Regions from separate parts of the Oceanobacter sp. ABM4_470 genome, predicted to be linked through region 1. Evidence: predicted binding sites of a transcription regulator. Region 1 holds the regulator's gene; each other region holds the start of a gene.
What was found. The regulator FliA, encoded in region 1, starts transcription of late flagellar genes. The targets are predictions, from matches to a motif close to CTAAAGTTNNNNNNNNNNCNGCCGATA.

Region 1 (5,267 bases):
GGCGGCTTGCCTCCAGCGGCGCCTCCGCCGGCGGCAGCCGGTGCCGCGGGTTTGGCTGCCGGGGCAGCAGGCTTGCTTTCCGGCGCGGGCTTGCTTTCGGATACAGGCGCAGCCGGTGGTGGTGCAGCCACTGGGGCAGCAGGAGGCTCTGGTGTTGGTTCAGGAGCAGCTGGTGCAGCCGCTTCTTCCCCATTCGCAAAGCTGTGTTTGCCCTTGCCGTGCAAGCGGTCCAACAACTCTTCAAATTCAGAGTCGGTAATCAGGTCATCACCGCCACCGCTTGGCGCGGCAGCTGGTTCTGGCGCCGCCGGTGCCGGAGTGCTTTCAGCAGCCGGTGCCGCAGCGCCGTGCTTGCCTTTGCCGTGAATCTGATCCAGCAGGGCTTCAAATTCGTCTTCGGTAATTTCATCGTCACCGCTGGCGCCAGCGCCTGGCATGTCGAACAAATCGTCGTCTGCCGCCGCTGCCGGAGCCGGGGCCTGACCGGTACCGTCTTCATCCAACGCCGACAATAACTGCTCAAACTCGTCGTCAGTGATATCGGCATCAGGGGCACCCGCGTCTGCTTGACCAGCCGTCTGACCAACCTCTGGCGCAGCCGCCTCCACAGGAGCAGCCGGGGCTTCTGCCGCAGGCTCCGGTGGTTGCTCTGGCAAGGGCTCCAGCTCGTCGGCGGTTTGTGGCTCGGCCAGCTTGTGCAGCTGATGAATCAATTCCGGGTCTGCGGGTTCTGGCATCACGCCGGAACGAACGTCATCAAACATGGCGTTGACCGAGTCAAGCGCCTGTAACACCACGTCCATCAGGTCGGAGTTCACACCCCGCAAGCCGTTCCGCAAGGTGTCGAACACGTTTTCAGCAGCGTGACAGCAGTCCACCAGTGGGGTCAGTTGCAGGAAGCCTGCACCACCCTTTACTGTGTGGAATCCACGGAAAATGGCGTTCAGCAAATCGTTGTCATCAGGGCGTTGTTCCAGCTCAACCAACTGCTCGGACAACAGCTCAAGAATCTCGCCTGCCTCTACCAGAAAATCCTGAAGAATCTCTTCATCAGCATCGAAGCTCATCTACCTGCTCCTTTAGAAACCCAAACTGGATAACAGGTCATCAACGTCATCCTGACTGGCGACCACGCCATCTACACTTTTATCAATCTGAGGACCTTCTGCCTTGATCGGTGATTCCGGCTCGGCCTCGGGTTCTGCATCCAGCCCATGGTGTTGAATGCCCGTGATCTTATCCACGGTGCCTGCCATCACCACCAGGTTCACCAGCTGGGATTCGACGTCACGCACCAGGGTGCCGACTTTCTGAATCACCTGGCCGGTCAAATCCTGAAAGTCCTGTGCCAGCAGAATCTCGTTAAACTGATTCTTTATTTGCCGGGACTGGCTTTCGCTTTGGGCCAAAAAGTCTTGTATATCCTTGGTTAACGCCCGAAATTCGGTGGGCTTGAGTTCCTTATTCAGAAACTTTTGCCACTGCTCACCCAGCTCTGCTGCGCGCTCATTCATTTCGGAAGCCAACGGAATGCCTTCGTCCACCAGATCCATGGTGCGGTTGGCCGACTTGTCGGTCATTTCGATCACGTAGGAGAGCTTGTCGGTGGCTTTTTCAATCTCCGAGCCAGCCCCTACGGTTTCGATATTGAGGTTTTTGATCGACTCGTGCAGCGCCCGCGTCAGACGGCCGATCTCTTCGTACAATGTTTTGTCACGAACATCGTTCAATTGGCTAACCAGTGACACGGCGTGGGTCAACTCCCCCCGCTCGATGCTCTCGACCATATTCTGGGCCAGAGTCTTCATTTCCTCACTGGTGGCCTGAGCGATAACAGGCTGATTGCTTTCAGACATGGTTTACATCCCTGGGTTAGCCTTCAACACGCTCAAAGATCTTTTCAATCTTTTCTTTCAGCACCGCCGCAGTGAAAGGTTTCACTACGTAACCGTTCACACCGGCCTGCGCCGCTGCGACGATCTGTTCTCGCTTGGCCTCGGCGGTTACCATCAGCACCGGCAGGCTTCGCAAGCGTTCGTCTGCCCGAACTTTCTGTAACAGCTCGATACCGGTCATGCCAGGCATGTTCCAGTCGGTGACCAGAAAATCGAAGTCGCCCTGCTGCAGCATCGGCAAGGCAGTTGAGCCATCATCCGCTTCAGAGGTATTGGTAAATCCCAAATCCCGCAGCAGATTCTTAACGATGCGTCTCATCGTAGAGAAATCATCAACGATGAGAATTTTCATGTTCTTGTCCAAAACGACCTCCAATTATCGACTTCACTCACAAGCCGTACTTGCTACCCGAACACGCCTTGGCGTAAGGGCTTTAAAGGAAGTGTAGACCCACTCTGGCGGTTATCCAGAAACTCGGTAACAGTTTTCAACAAGTTGAATCAATTGGGCTTTTTTCTGCGCGCAGGGCTGTAAATCAGCCCATGCATCGGCAGCAGGAAGGGATAGGACAGGGGCTATAGTGAGCTATAAAGAGCTATAGACAGAGACAGAGACAGAGCCATAGCAAAGCTCAGCAGCCCTGTTTTGGTTAAGGGGACATCTATTTAATCCGGTGCTCACTCTGGGCTGCCGGATGGTTTCGAATCACGAAGCCGACTTGCAGGCCTGACGGGTCAAGTCAAAAGTCGGCGACACAGAGTCGAGATCATCCGGCAGCCCCCGCAGGGCGCGGGTTGCCGCCGCCCAGTGCGGTGTTGACGAACTTGAAAAGGACTCGTCATTTCGCTGCATTCGTCGCCTTGCACTGAACAACGGCAACACTCGCGCAGAGCCGTGCAGGATTAAATAGATGTCCCCTTAAAGCCAGAGACTGGCTAATCGAGCCAGCCGCCAAGGCGAGAGCGCAGTCGGTGGGCAGCCTGACTGTGTATCTGGCACACCCGGCTTTCACTGACGCCCAGCACTGCGCCAATCTCCTTGAGGTTCAATTCTTCGTCGTAGTACAACGCCAGCACCAGTTGCTCGCGTTCCGGCAACTCCTTGATGGCGTCGGCCAGTTGGCGCTGAAACGCCCCTCGCTCAACCCCGTGGGAGGGATCATCGTTGTCGTCGTCCATCATGGCATCGACGGCGCTGTCGTTGTTTTCCAGCATTTCTTCGTAACTGAACAGCCGACAGCTGGCGCTGTCGCGCAGTACCCCATGATATTCATCGGTACTCATGCCCAGCCGTTCAGCCACTTCGCTGTCTTCAGCGTCGCGGCCTTTTTCACTTTCGATTTCGTGAATGGCGTCGCTGATCCTGCGGGTATTACGGTGCACCGAGCGGGGCGCCCAGTCACCGCGCCGCATTTCGTCCAGCATGGCGCCTCGAATGCGAATACCGGCGTAGGTTTCAAAGCTGGCGCCCTTGTCGCCATCGTATTTACGGGCAGCTTCCAGCAGGCCAATCATGCCCGCCTGAATCAGGTCGTTCAGTTGCACCGAGTCGGGTAATCGCCCCATCAAATGATGGGCAATGCGTTTTACCAGCGTGGCATGCTCCCGAACGCGCTCGTCGACGCTGTTCTTTTCTACTGCGGCATAGGCCATACAACTCGTGTGATTCACTGTCAGGCTCCGATCTGTTGCTGCACCAGTCGATCAACAAAAAATTCCAGGTGACCCCGTGGGGTAGCCGGTAACGGCCAGGCATCCACTTTTTTGGCCAGCGCCCTGAATGCCGTTGCAGCCCGCGAACGCGGATAGGCTTCAACCACTGCTTTCTGCCGCTGCACCGCGCGTTTGACGGCGTCGTCTTGCGGCACTGCGCCAACGTATTGCAGGGCAACGTCGAGGAAGCGGTCCGTCACTTTGGTGAGCTTGCCAAACAGTGCGTGGCCGTCTTGTGGGGTACGCACCATGTTGGCAACGATGCGGAAGCGAAACATGTCGTAGTCCCGGTTCAGCAGTTTGATCTGAGCATAGGCATCGGTAATGGACGTCGGCTCGTCGGTCACCACCATCAGTACTTCCTGAGCGGCACAGACAAAGCTGATCACGGTGTCGGAAATTCCTGCGGCGGTGTCCACAATCAATACGTCGATGTCGTCCGCCAGCTCGCTGAATGCCTGAATCAGACCCGCGTGCTCCATGGTGTTCAGCTGCGACAGCTTCTGGGTACCCGACGCCGCCGGCACAATGCGAATGCCACCCGGCCCGCGAACCATGATGTCGCGCAGGTCACACTCCCCTGCCAACACATTTTCGATGGTTTTGGAGGAGCTGATCCCCAGCAGAATGTCGATGTTGGCAAGGCCCAAGTCGGCATCCAGCACCACCACCCGACGGCCGAGTTCAGCCAGGCCGATGGCCAGATTGACCGAGAGGTTACTTTTGCCAACCCCGCCCTTGCCGCCAGTTACTGCGATTACCTGAACTGGATGTGCCATAACTACTGAACTCCGTGTTGTGAACCGGATTGCTGACCAAAACGACCGGATACGGTCGCTTGCCAGCGTGTACGTGCCATCCGCGCCATTTGCTCGGATAGTTTGACCAGCTTGCCCGCGTCGGGGTAATGCAAGTCGTCCGGGATATGTGGACCATCAGCCACCATCACTACCGGCGTGCGGGTCAATGCCGCAACGCTCATGGCAGGACCGAGGCTGAAGCATTCGTCCAGCTTGGTGAAAATGCAGCCGGCCAGACCGGCATCTTTGTAGTGCTCGTAATTTTCTTGCAAACAACGTCCCTGACTGGTCAATGGCAGTGTCAGCAGGCAACGCAGTCGAGGGCCCTTGCCCTGACGGTTGCAGGCTTTCTTCAGCATAGACAATTGCACGGGAAACGACGGGTCCTGGCTGGCCAGACCGGCGGTATCCACCAGCACCAGCTTTTTCCGTTCCTTGCTGTACAGCTGTTCCACCATCGCCAACAGGTCGTCCCCTGGCGCTGCGGTGTGCAGTTGCACGCCCAATATCCGCGCCACGCTGCGCAGTTGGTCCTGGGCGGCAACGCGGTAACTGTCCATGCTCACCAACGCCACCGAATCAGCGCCGTGGTGAATCACAAAGCGGGCAGCCAGCTTGCCAATGGTGGTGGTTTTACCCGCCCCGGTAGGGCCAACCAATGCAAAAATTCCACCTTTATCGAGGCTGCCGGCCTTGGCGATGGGAACGTCAGAGGCCATTTGTTGCAGTACCTGCTTCCAGCCCTGTTCGAGATTCTCGTGGTCTTCAATGGAGGTAACGATGCGATCCGACCAGACAGGTTCCAGCCCCATGTCCTGGCAACGCTGCCATAGCTGACTCTGCTGCCAGGTCATCGGAC
Region 2 (5,267 bases), on a different contig from region 1:
ACAAGGCGACTGCCAGTCCCCACCAGCCCAGCATGGCCACCCACAACAGCAACGAGCCTTCGTGTGCGCCCCAGACCGCACTGATCTTGTAGGGTGTCGGCAAGGCGGTATTGGAGTTGGCAGCCACATAGGCGACCGAGAAATCATCGTTAACAAAGCACAGCGCCAGTACCACCACACTGACCAACAGGAACAGCGCCTGCGCCGCCGCTAACGGCCGCGCGTAGGTCATCGCTACGCCATTGTTGGCAGCAACGCCCCACAAGGGCACCAGCGCTTGCAGGAAGGCCACCATCATGGCCATGATCAGCGCCAGCTGACCAAATTCTGGCAGCGACGACAAGCCGCCGTAAGCTTCACCCAACATCAGTACGCTCCGGCCTTATTAGTCTCGGACTCCGTGCCGTAACCGCCATTGGCGGCCTCTTGCATGGATTGCTTGCCATCTTTATGGGCTTGCTCCAGCGCTTCTTTCACTTCCGGCGGCATGTAGTTTTCATCGTGCTTGGCCAGCACTTCAGAAGCCTGCAACACGCCGTTGGCGTCGAGCTGGCCCATGGCCACAATGCCCTGCCCTTCGCGGAACAGGTCCGGCAGAATGCCTTCGTAGAAGATGGTTGCGTTGGCGGCGCCATCGGTGACTTCAAAGGTTACGCCAAGGCCGCTGTTGTCGCGCTTGACGCTGCCCTCGACCACCAGGCCACCGGCACGAATGGTGCGCCCTTGTGGCACTTCACCAGCGGCAATCTGGCTCGGTGTATGAAACAGGTTGATGTTTTGGCTGAGTGAATACATCAGCAATCCAACCGCAGCACCAAATCCAATCACCAAAAAGATGATCAGCTGCAAGCGCTTCTTACGTTTGGGATTCATGCGTTACCTCTCATCACTAACAGCTCCTTACGGACGGCTTTTCACGGTCGCCGCCTCAGGGGCAGCTGATTCGGAAGCAGATGCATTGCCTGCTGCCGTTTTATTGGGCCGTTGCTGACGACGTACGCGCTGGGCCTGTTCGCGGATCAGGCGCCGACGTTGCAGCATGGGCAGTATCACATTGACGGCGATCACCAGCGCCGCCAGACCATAGGACAACCAGACGTAAAAACCGTGGCGTCCCATCGCCAGAAATTCACTGAAACTGTTGAATTCCATCAGCGTTTTCCTCCCAGCATTTCCGGCAGCTCTTGCACCCAACCGCGCTTGCGTTCGTGCCAGAGGATTTCGTTACGGGTACGCAAAATCACCATCAAGGCAAAGAACACATAGGTGGTGACAATCATAATCAGCAGCGGCCAGAGCATTTCCGGTGCCATGCTCGGCTTTTCAGTCAGTTTCAGGGTTGCGGGCTGGTGCAGGGTGTTCCACCACTCCACCGAGTACTTGATGATCGGAATATTCACCACACCCACCAGCGACAAAATGGCACCGGCCTTGTGACTGGCTTCTTCCGACTCAATTGCCCGCTGCAACGCCATTACCCCGAAATACAGGAACAGCAGCAGTAGCATGGACGTCAGGCGTGCATCCCAAACCCACCAGGTCCCCCAGGTTGGCTTGCCCCAAATAGCACCGGTAAACAGCGCAATCAGACAGAAGCTGGCACCCAGTGGCGCTACCGCGCGGGCAACCCAGGCCGCCATTTTCATTTTCCAGACCAGATACACCGCCCCGGAAACCGCCATCATCATAAAGGCCGACTGCGCCACAATGGCCGCTGGCACATGAATGTAGATGATGCGGAAACTGTCACCCTGTTGATAATCCGCCGGAGCAAACAGCAATCCCATCACCAGACCAGCAACACAGCCGATCACAGACACCAGCGTCAGCCAGAAGATCCAGCCGGAGGTGATTTCATAAAACCATTTGGGCGAACCCAGACGGTGATACAGGCGAACCAGCTTTTGCCACATAAACAAACCTCTGACTACATCTCGCTAGCGCGATAAATTCAGTTTCAATGCTGCCGCCGCCGCAAAAGGGGTCAGACAAGCGGCGAGTGCCAACATGGCGCCCAAAAAGCCGATTTGGCCATTGTAATCCATACCAATACCGGCGTGATAAACCGCACTGGCAGCAAAAATCAGTACCGGCACGTACATCGGCAGAATCAGCAAGCTTAGTAGCAGCCCACCGCTGCGAACACCCGCCGTCAGTGCCGCGCCTACCGAACCCAGCAGACTCAGCACCGGCGTGCCGACCAGCAAGCTCAGAATCATTGCCCAATAGGCATCCTGCGGTAGCGCCATCATTACGCCGAGCACCGGAGCCATCAGCGTCAGCGGCAAACCGCTGCACAGCCAATGCACCAGCGCCTTGGCCAACGCCAACAAATACAGGGACTCACCCGACGCCAGCCACTGCTCGAGCGTGCCGTCTTCAACATCGGATTTGTACAGCGCGTCCAGCGACAGCAGGGTCGCCAGCAAGGCGGCCACCCAGATCACTCCACCGGCGATACGAGCCAGAAATTTGGGATCAGGATCAACGGCCAACGGAAACAGCGCCACCACCATCAGGAAAAACATCAGCGGGTTAAGCCACTCGCCCGGATTGCGGGCAGCCAGCAACAGATCGCGCTTGATGGTAGCAGCCACCAGACTCATGACGCGCCCTCTTCAGCCGCATCAGTAACGGCATCTGACCGCGACGGACTGGCAGCCAGTACGCCAAGGTCGAGTCGTTGCAACGATGGAATGTTCTGCAAGGCATGGTGACTGGTAATCACGACAGCACCGTTACGTTCAACGTGACGCTGGATTCGTTGCTCGAGCCATTCAACGCCATATACATCCAACGCCGTAAACGGTTCGTCCAGAATCCACAGCGGTGCCGGAACCACATCCAGCCGCGCCAACCCCACCCGGCGCTGCTGACCGGCAGACAATTGATTGCAAGGGGTTTCCTCGTAGCCAGCCAGTTCTACCTGCTCCAGCGCCTGCCACAGCTCATCGTCACTGATATTGGCTTGCTCGGCCCAGGGGCTCACCAGCCAACGCAGGTTTTCAATTGGGGTTAATGCACGTTTGATGGCGGCCGAATGGCCAAGATACAGACGCCGGGCGGCGTATTCGGAGAACACATCATCAAGCGGTTCGTCGTGCCACAACAGTTCGCCGTCGTAGTCACGATTGAGGCCCGCCAGCAGACGCAGCAAGGTGGTTTTGCCCGCCCCGTTGGGGCCAGCCAGTTGCAACAGGTCACCATTGCCGATGGCGAAGGAGAGAGAGTCGAACAACACCCGGTCATCGCGCTCACAGAACAAATCTGTGGCGGCCAGAGAGACACTGTTATTGTCGTAACGATCGAGCATTCAAACTCCGGATGCCTGTTATTTCATACGCCAGTGGCCAACGACGTTCTGACCAGTCACTCAAAAGGCCTCACATTATATACAAAAACAAACCATGCAGTGGCTTGACCCAGATAGGTCTCTGGTTCAATTTTTCTGATACCAGCGGGTTATTTACATTGTATTTTCAAGCTTTTACGGCCGCTGCCGATAACCAGAGAAGCGTTGTTTGCATGAGAGAGCTGGCTGACTGCGGGCCTGATCATGAACCAGTAGCTCCCGACACACAATCGGTGCCAGCCAAGCCGTTGTTAGCCAGACCTGGATATCGGGTCGTTGTTACCGATACATAGCTGCCTGCTCATTGCCATCAAGCCATCACCACAGGAGCGATAACATGTTATTTCACGTCAGTCGCTCCAGCCTCATACGTAACCACCCGACAGGATCGGCGCTATGACGGATCGAATGCAGCCCTTGCTGTCCGCCGCGCTAACCGCGTCGCAACGCCTGTCCGCCAGCTCGCCATCCACCAGCGTGACAGCGGGCAGCAGCGAACTTGCTCAAACAAGCATGAGCGCGGCAACGGCCAAACGCGATGTGCAGATCATCAAGGCTAGCGTGGTCGCTACCCGGGTCGATCAGCAAGGCCGCCAACAGCTGCTGCAATTGAAGTCCGGCAACGACACCTTTGAAGTCAGCAGCCAGCGCCCCATTGCCAAAGGCAGCCAGCTGACGTTAGCCGTCGACAGCACTGCCAAACCGGTGCCGACCGTTGAGGTGCTGTCGGTAAAACCGCCGCCGTCTGGCACCAGCCCAGCCGCACCATCACGGTCCGAAGCTTCCCTTTTACAACAAGCGGTACAACAACTGCTGCGCTCACGACTGCCCATACAAACGATACAAACTGCAGAGCCCGCGCCGTCTAACATATCGCCAAACAACACCAGTAAAGCACTTGCGAGCAATGCGAAAGCTGGCGGTATTCACAGCCAGATTCAAAGCTATGCGGCTCAAGCAGGGACGGTTGCCACCAATAGAACGGTATCGCAAGCCACCGCCCAGCTGTTACAACAAGTGCTGGGCAGCCTTGAGAGCACGGGCAAGCAGAGCACTGATAACCAGCAAGCATTGCGCTCCTTTGTTCAGCAATTGCCTCAGCTAGGCGGCTCGGGTGCAACCCAAAGTAAGCCTGAGACTGCCAAACAAACAGCAGACGGTGCTTTTACTAGCAATTCACCCAACAGCACGCTCCCCACCGCCAACCAGGTGAAGCACGCCATCCTGCAATCCGGTATTTTTCACGAAGCCGATCTGATGCAACAGCTGAACGCTCAACCTGGCTCACGTGCCGAAAGCCCTGCTCAGGATCTGGCTGGCCAACTGTTTCGAGCTGCGGGGCGACTGTTTGCCAAGGCCTATACGGTATCCACAGCCTCTGAGTCATCGGCGTCCAAAGCAAGCAGTCAAACCGGGACAGCACAGCCGACCCCACAGGCAACAGAGTCAGTGCCACCCCTTCGACAAAATCCGCTACAAAAACCCCCGTCCAAATCAGCGGCTGACGCCACCCAGCTGCAAAAGCAACTTAACGGCATTGGCGAGCAATACAGCCAACGTCAGAGTGCCAGTGTTCAGGCCGCCCTGGACAGTTTGACGCCTCCCAACCTGAAAACTCTGCTCACCCGTTTGCTGGCAGAGCACGGCGGGCTGGGACAACAAGGCGCTGGCCGTCCTTCCCCCTTGCCTGCCTCATTGCCCACCTACTTGCCTGCCGCCTTGTCCACCAAATTACCCACCAGCTGGGCCAGTGTTACAACTCAGAGCCAGACCCAAACCGGTACGGCTGTTTCTGGTAGCGCTAGCGTTTTATCCGGCTCGGCAGAGGCTGCCCTGATACAACAGCTCAGAGGTGCGTTGGCCAGCATAGAAACCCAGCAAATACAGATGCGTCAGGCGCAGAGTCAAGGCGAGT
Region 3 (5,267 bases), 170 kb from region 1:
ATACCGCCCGACAGTACCGCAGGATCACCTGGGAACCGGCCGATTCCATTGCCTGGAAGGCTTCGATCATGCCCAGAACTGTACCGAACAGACCGATCAGCGGTGCGACGTTGGCAATCACTTCAATTGGACGCAGGCCTTTGCCCAGGTTTACCAGTGAAACCCGTGCGGTACGCATGGACTCTTCTTTTAATACGTCTTCTGGCATCTGCTTCTGACGCAGTTCAGTAACGTGGGCAATCAGGCTCAGGGAAGGCGACTTCTGATTACGGGACATAATCAGGGTTTGCGCCACATCGCCTTTTTCCAGCAGAGCCAGTGCCTGTTCGGACTTTTTCTGGCCACCAGAACCAAGACGGATAAATTGCCAGATTTTGGCAAGAATAAAGGTGGTCGCAACCACGGACAGGAGAATCAGGATGGTGACGACAGGGCCGCCCTGAATCGGAAGAAGGGAAGTTTCAGCGTCCATGATTTGCCCTCAAAGAGAATAAGTATTCATCAAGGCCGCGAAAGCTAATGTAGATGGTAATTGTTTGCAATCGTCAGTGTTCTGTCTGACCGCACAAATATACGATTCTGACAATTCCTGACTATGCCACTAGGGGATTTTAACGATTCGTTAATCAGTCGACGGTTTATTTAGTTGATTAATTAATCGGTGAATTGTCCTGTTAAACAGAGGCGCTCACCATGCTCACAGACCTGCATTAGCGCAGGTCTGCCAGAGCCGGTTTGGTGGCGTAAAACTGGTACATTCCAGCAAACAGCTGAGGGTGTTGCTTTTCAATTTGCTGCCACTGGGCTGGGGTCAGCTCCGCAGCCGGTTGCTGGAAGAATTCGTTGGCCAGTTTCACGGCCTGGCCGCTGGCCAGCATGCCGACCCACTTGAGGCCCGCCCGTGACAGCCAGTCTTCAATACCGGCGATATCAAAGACATGCTCGATTGGATTGCAAAGCAAATCCCGGGTGCCGCTGAGTGAATAGAAGTCGCGGGAGTGCACAATCTCCTGAATCTGACGGTCGCTCAGTCCAGCTTGCTGGCCAATGTCCATGTCTTTCAGACCAAACCGCAGTTGCCGCAATTGGTTGGCGCTGTTGATGGTCGGGGTATCGAGATTGTTACGCAGGGTCTGAATGCCGCGTCGGGCCGTGCGACTGTAAAGCGCCAGCTTGATCACGCCACCGGCCTTGAGAATGCTCGACAGTGCCATCAGGCCGGTCAGCGGGTTGTTCATATGGTGCAGTACGCCAGAGCACTCGATCGCGTCGAAAGATTGGTTCAGCTGGGCGACGTCGAGAATGTCCCCCTGAATCCAGTCGACCGACAGGCCGAAGTCGGCTTGTCGTGAGCGGCCGTAGCTGAGCGACGCCAGACTCAGGTCGAGCGCGGTCACGTGAAGGTCGGTAAAGAACCGTGCCAGCCGCAAGGCTTGTCGACCGGTGCCGCAGCCGGCAACCAGCACATTCAGTTGTGATCTTGGGCTTAAATGACTGAGCTTGCCGGGGAACTGCTTCTGCAGCATGTCCATGTAATCGCTGGCGGGGTAGTTTCCCAGATACTGCCAGCGCGGGTAGGGGTTGCTTTCATACAACTGGGCAATCGGGCTTTGCTTGAAGTCCTGACTGGGGTGCGGCATTTGACTGTCGTAACCCAGTTGGGGAATGACGTCTGCATGCAGGGCACGCTGTTCTTGTTCGGCCAGTTGCTGCAACAGCAGTTGGCTTACTCCCTGATCAAAGGCCGGGTGCTGCAAACGCTGCGGCAGCAGTTGTGGTCGCAATGGGGTTTGCTGAATGGGCCGATACATGGCGATCAGCAGGCAACAGGCGGAAGCGGCTGCCAGTGACTGGGCGTCAGCCAGTTGCAGCAGTTTGCTGCCGACCGTTTGCAAACGCGCAATTTGTTGTTGCTCGTCGTCGCTTTCCATCCAGCTGCCTTCGTTGAGGCTTGTCTGTTTGGCAATGGCCAATGCCAGCGGCTGCAGTTTGTTATCAATGGCAAGTTGGCGTGTGGTCTGGGTCAGAATCGACAAACGGGCGGAGGTCAGCAGCCGTTCCAGATCCGGGTCGGCCATGGCAAAGCGTGAGCAGGCCGCAATCAATAGCGGATCATCCAGCAGGTCTGTGATTTCCAGCGGGCGTTCGCCCTGAATTGCTCGGTAGCGCAGTTTCAGCTGCCCCAGTGCCAGCCGGTCGAGCAGCGAAATATCGCCTTCAAATTCAAACCATTGCAGTAATTCGTCGGCAAGGGCAGCGTCGTATTCGTCCAGTCGTACCCCGGCAGCGGCTTCCATCAGGCGGCTTTGCAAGTACACATCGTCCGGATGTTGTTGCAGCAGCTGGCGGTATTCGGCAAAGGCTTCGTTAAAGTTGCCCTTGAGTAAGTGGATGTGAGCCAGCGATACCGGGGCGCGGGTGGCTACCCGGGAGACTCGGGTGGCGCGGGCAAAATAGTCTTCGGCCTGATCAAGCTGGTGCTGTTCCAGCGCAATCAGACCGGCGGTGTACAGAATACTGGTACTGTCGGGTTTCAGCCCAAGGCCGATACCGGCCCAGCGTTCGGCGCTGTCGAGTTCGCCACGGCGCAGCTGAATACGGGCCAGCAGGTTGCAGCTTTGCAGGTTGCCCGGGTCGCTCAGGTGAGCCTTTTCGGCCAGCGTCAGGGCTTCGTCCAGCAAGTCGCTGCGGCCTTCATCGCCAGCGCGCGTGTAGAGGGTGCTGGCCTGGATGTACAGCGCCCTTGCCTTGCCCTTGAAACCCGGTATGTCGGTCTGCCTGAGTGCAGTGCTCTCCATGGGGACCCCTTGCCGCCCGGCGGCGAGTATCTGTCTGGTGGTGCGGTCGTATTGCCGCTGATGGTCAGATACAGCACAGCCTGTGCCAAATTATAACTTGCTGTTTTAAATGGAATTTTTTGAGGCTTGGATTGTAAGAGAGGCAAAGGTCAGCCATTGGAAAGCCCTCTGGCGGATAACCCTTACCGCTGTTTGGCTTTGTGTTGTTGGTCTCTTGTTGGCGTTGCGTTGAGTTTTTCAAAGGGGCTTTGGGCAGATTTTTTTCTAAAGATCATTCTGGCCCGGCCGTTAACTCTGGATAACCAGCCTGGCAATGAATGAGAGGAGCAGGTCTATGTACCCTTCAGGTGCCAAACAATATCAGCGAGTGAATGCGACTTCCGAAGTTCTGGATGCCGATCCGCACCGGTTGATTCAATTGTTGATGGAAGCTGCGTTGACCCGTATGGCGCAGAGCAAGGTCGCGATTGAAAACAAGGACATGGCGACCAAAGCCAATTTGTTGGGACGCGTTATCGAGATCATCGGCACACTGCAATCCAGTCTGGATCACAGTTCCGGTGGTGAGATATCCATGAATCTGGATCGTTTGTACGACTATATGAACCGTCGCCTGTTACAGGCCAGCAGCGCTAACGACATTGAAATGATCGAAGAAGTGATGGGATTGTTGCTTGAGGTGAAACGCGGCTGGGATGGCATCCGCGACGATTACCTCGCCAACTTTGCTCCTGCATCGAAAAAAGAAACCGATTCCGCCGAGCTGTCCAGCCAGATTTCTGTTTGAACCATCAGGGAGATGTGTCCTCCAATCGGGAGGGCAAAATCCCTGATCCTGTCTCATCGTGACCCGGCCGCAAAACTGGCGGCCTGCGTCATATCCTCGACTGCAAAATGTTGTTACTTATGTCACCAATTGTAAGACAATAGGACAATAACGTAACCATAGATGTTGTTTTGGGGTTTTATCTGACAATATCCATTCGTAATGCGACGAAGAATTGACAGAGTCAGTCTCAAGTCCTTAACTGATAACGAATGGTCAAACTGTTGGCACAATCCGGCCGAAGGTTGCCCAAGGGAATGGCGCTAACAGTCCGGTCTGCCGGAACCTCAGCCTGACAGCATCGAAGGGAAGGGCAATAGGTATGTGGAGAGAAATCAAGATCCTGCTGATTGATGACGATCAACAACGACGCCATGACATGAAGGTCATCCTCGACTTCCTGGGCGAAGAAGTCATTGTTGGCGACAGCGCCCATTGGCGGGATGAAGTGAATGCACGTACTGAATCGAGCGAAGAGATCGCCGCTGTATTGATCGGTACCGACGACTCAGGCGCTTGCGCCAGCATCCTTTCGGATGTGTACGGTTGGGACAAAGCTGCACCCATGATTGCGGTTGGCAGTGGCGACCTGAGCAACACCAAGCTGGACGAGAACGTTCGTCGCAACGTGTTGGCCGTACTGGAAACCCCACCGAGCTACAACAAGCTGCTGGACAGCCTGCACCGTTGTCAGCTGTTCCGTGACCACTTCACCAATGGTGGCGGTCGTGGTGAGCGCCGTGACGTTAAACTTTTCCGTAGCCTGGTTGGCACCAGCCGCCACATCCAGCAAGTGCGCGACCTGATCATGCAGGTGGCCGACAAGGACGTCAGTGTGATGATCCTTGGCGAGTCCGGCACGGGTAAAGAAGTGGTTGCCCGCAACCTGCACTACCATTCCAACCGTCGTAAGAAGCCGTTTGTGCCGGTTAACTGCGGCGCGATTCCGGCAGAGCTGCTGGAAAGCGAACTGTTCGGTCACGAAAAGGGTGCCTTCACCGGTGCAATTTCCAGTCGTCCGGGCCGTTTTGAACTGGCCGAAGGCGGCACCCTGTTCCTCGACGAAATTGGCGATATGCCGTTAAACATGCAGGTAAAAATCCTGCGTGTTTTGCAAGAGCACACCTACGAACGGGTGGGCAGCAACAAAACCATGAACGCCAACGTGCGCATCATTGCTGCGACCCACAAAAACCTCGAGCAGATGATCGAAGATGGCACCTTTCGGGAAGACCTTTACTACCGTCTGAACGTGTTCCCCATCGAAATGCCGTCCCTGCGCGAGCGGGTAGAAGACTTGCCGTTGTTGCTGAACGAGTTGATCGCTCGTTTGGAAAACGAGAAGCGGGGCTCCATTCGTTTTAACTCGGCCGCCATTATGTCGTTGTGCCGTCACGAGTGGCACGGCAACGTCCGTGAGCTGGCCAACCTGGTTGAGCGTTTGGCGATTCTTCATCCTTATGGGGTGGTGGGCGTTAACGAGCTGCCGAAGAAATTCCGCCACTTTGGCGATGGTGAAGAAGCAGAATTCGAAGCCAGTAACAACGAAGCGGCAATGCAGCTGATGCAAGACGAGAACCAGCCGGTCACCCTGGAAAACGCCGCTTTGCTGCCAGTGAATGGTCTGGATTTGCGCGAATACC

Region 2: a site for FliA is predicted at 3,479-3,505, ahead of fliK (flagellar hook-length control protein FliK). Genes of this name have one in related genera too.
Region 3: a site for FliA is predicted at 3,063-3,089, ahead of fliS (flagellar export chaperone FliS). Genes of this name have one in related genera too.

Annotation. Positions count from the first base shown of each region.
Region 1 covers NZ_JBSWTR010000001.1:2,238,528-2,243,794, forward strand. Annotated here, with positions in the region: gene ACXADJ_RS09785 (chemotaxis protein CheA) at 1-1,067, opposite strand, end outside; gene ACXADJ_RS09790 (protein phosphatase CheZ) at 1,080-1,856, opposite strand; gene cheY (chemotaxis response regulator CheY) at 1,873-2,247, opposite strand; gene ACXADJ_RS09800 (RNA polymerase sigma factor FliA) at 2,832-3,548, opposite strand; gene ACXADJ_RS09805 (MinD/ParA family protein) at 3,569-4,387, opposite strand; gene flhF (flagellar biosynthesis protein FlhF) at 4,390-5,267, opposite strand, start outside.
Region 2 covers NZ_JBSWTR010000002.1:466,696-471,962, reverse strand. Annotated here, with positions in the region: gene ACXADJ_RS18855 (heme lyase CcmF/NrfE family subunit) at 1-367, opposite strand, end outside; gene ccmE (cytochrome c maturation protein CcmE) at 367-873, opposite strand; gene ccmD (heme exporter protein CcmD) at 901-1,152, opposite strand; gene ACXADJ_RS18840 (heme ABC transporter permease) at 1,152-1,913, opposite strand; gene ccmB (heme exporter protein CcmB) at 1,938-2,606, opposite strand; gene ccmA (cytochrome c biogenesis heme-transporting ATPase CcmA) at 2,603-3,313, opposite strand; gene fliK (flagellar hook-length control protein FliK) at 3,749-5,267, shown strand, end outside.
Region 3 covers NZ_JBSWTR010000001.1:2,409,316-2,414,582, reverse strand. Annotated here, with positions in the region: gene ACXADJ_RS10605 (MotA/TolQ/ExbB proton channel family protein) at 1-472, opposite strand, end outside; gene ACXADJ_RS10600 (methyltransferase domain-containing protein) at 711-2,798, opposite strand; gene fliS (flagellar export chaperone FliS) at 3,133-3,585, shown strand; gene ACXADJ_RS10590 (sigma-54 dependent transcriptional regulator) at 3,947-5,267, shown strand, end outside.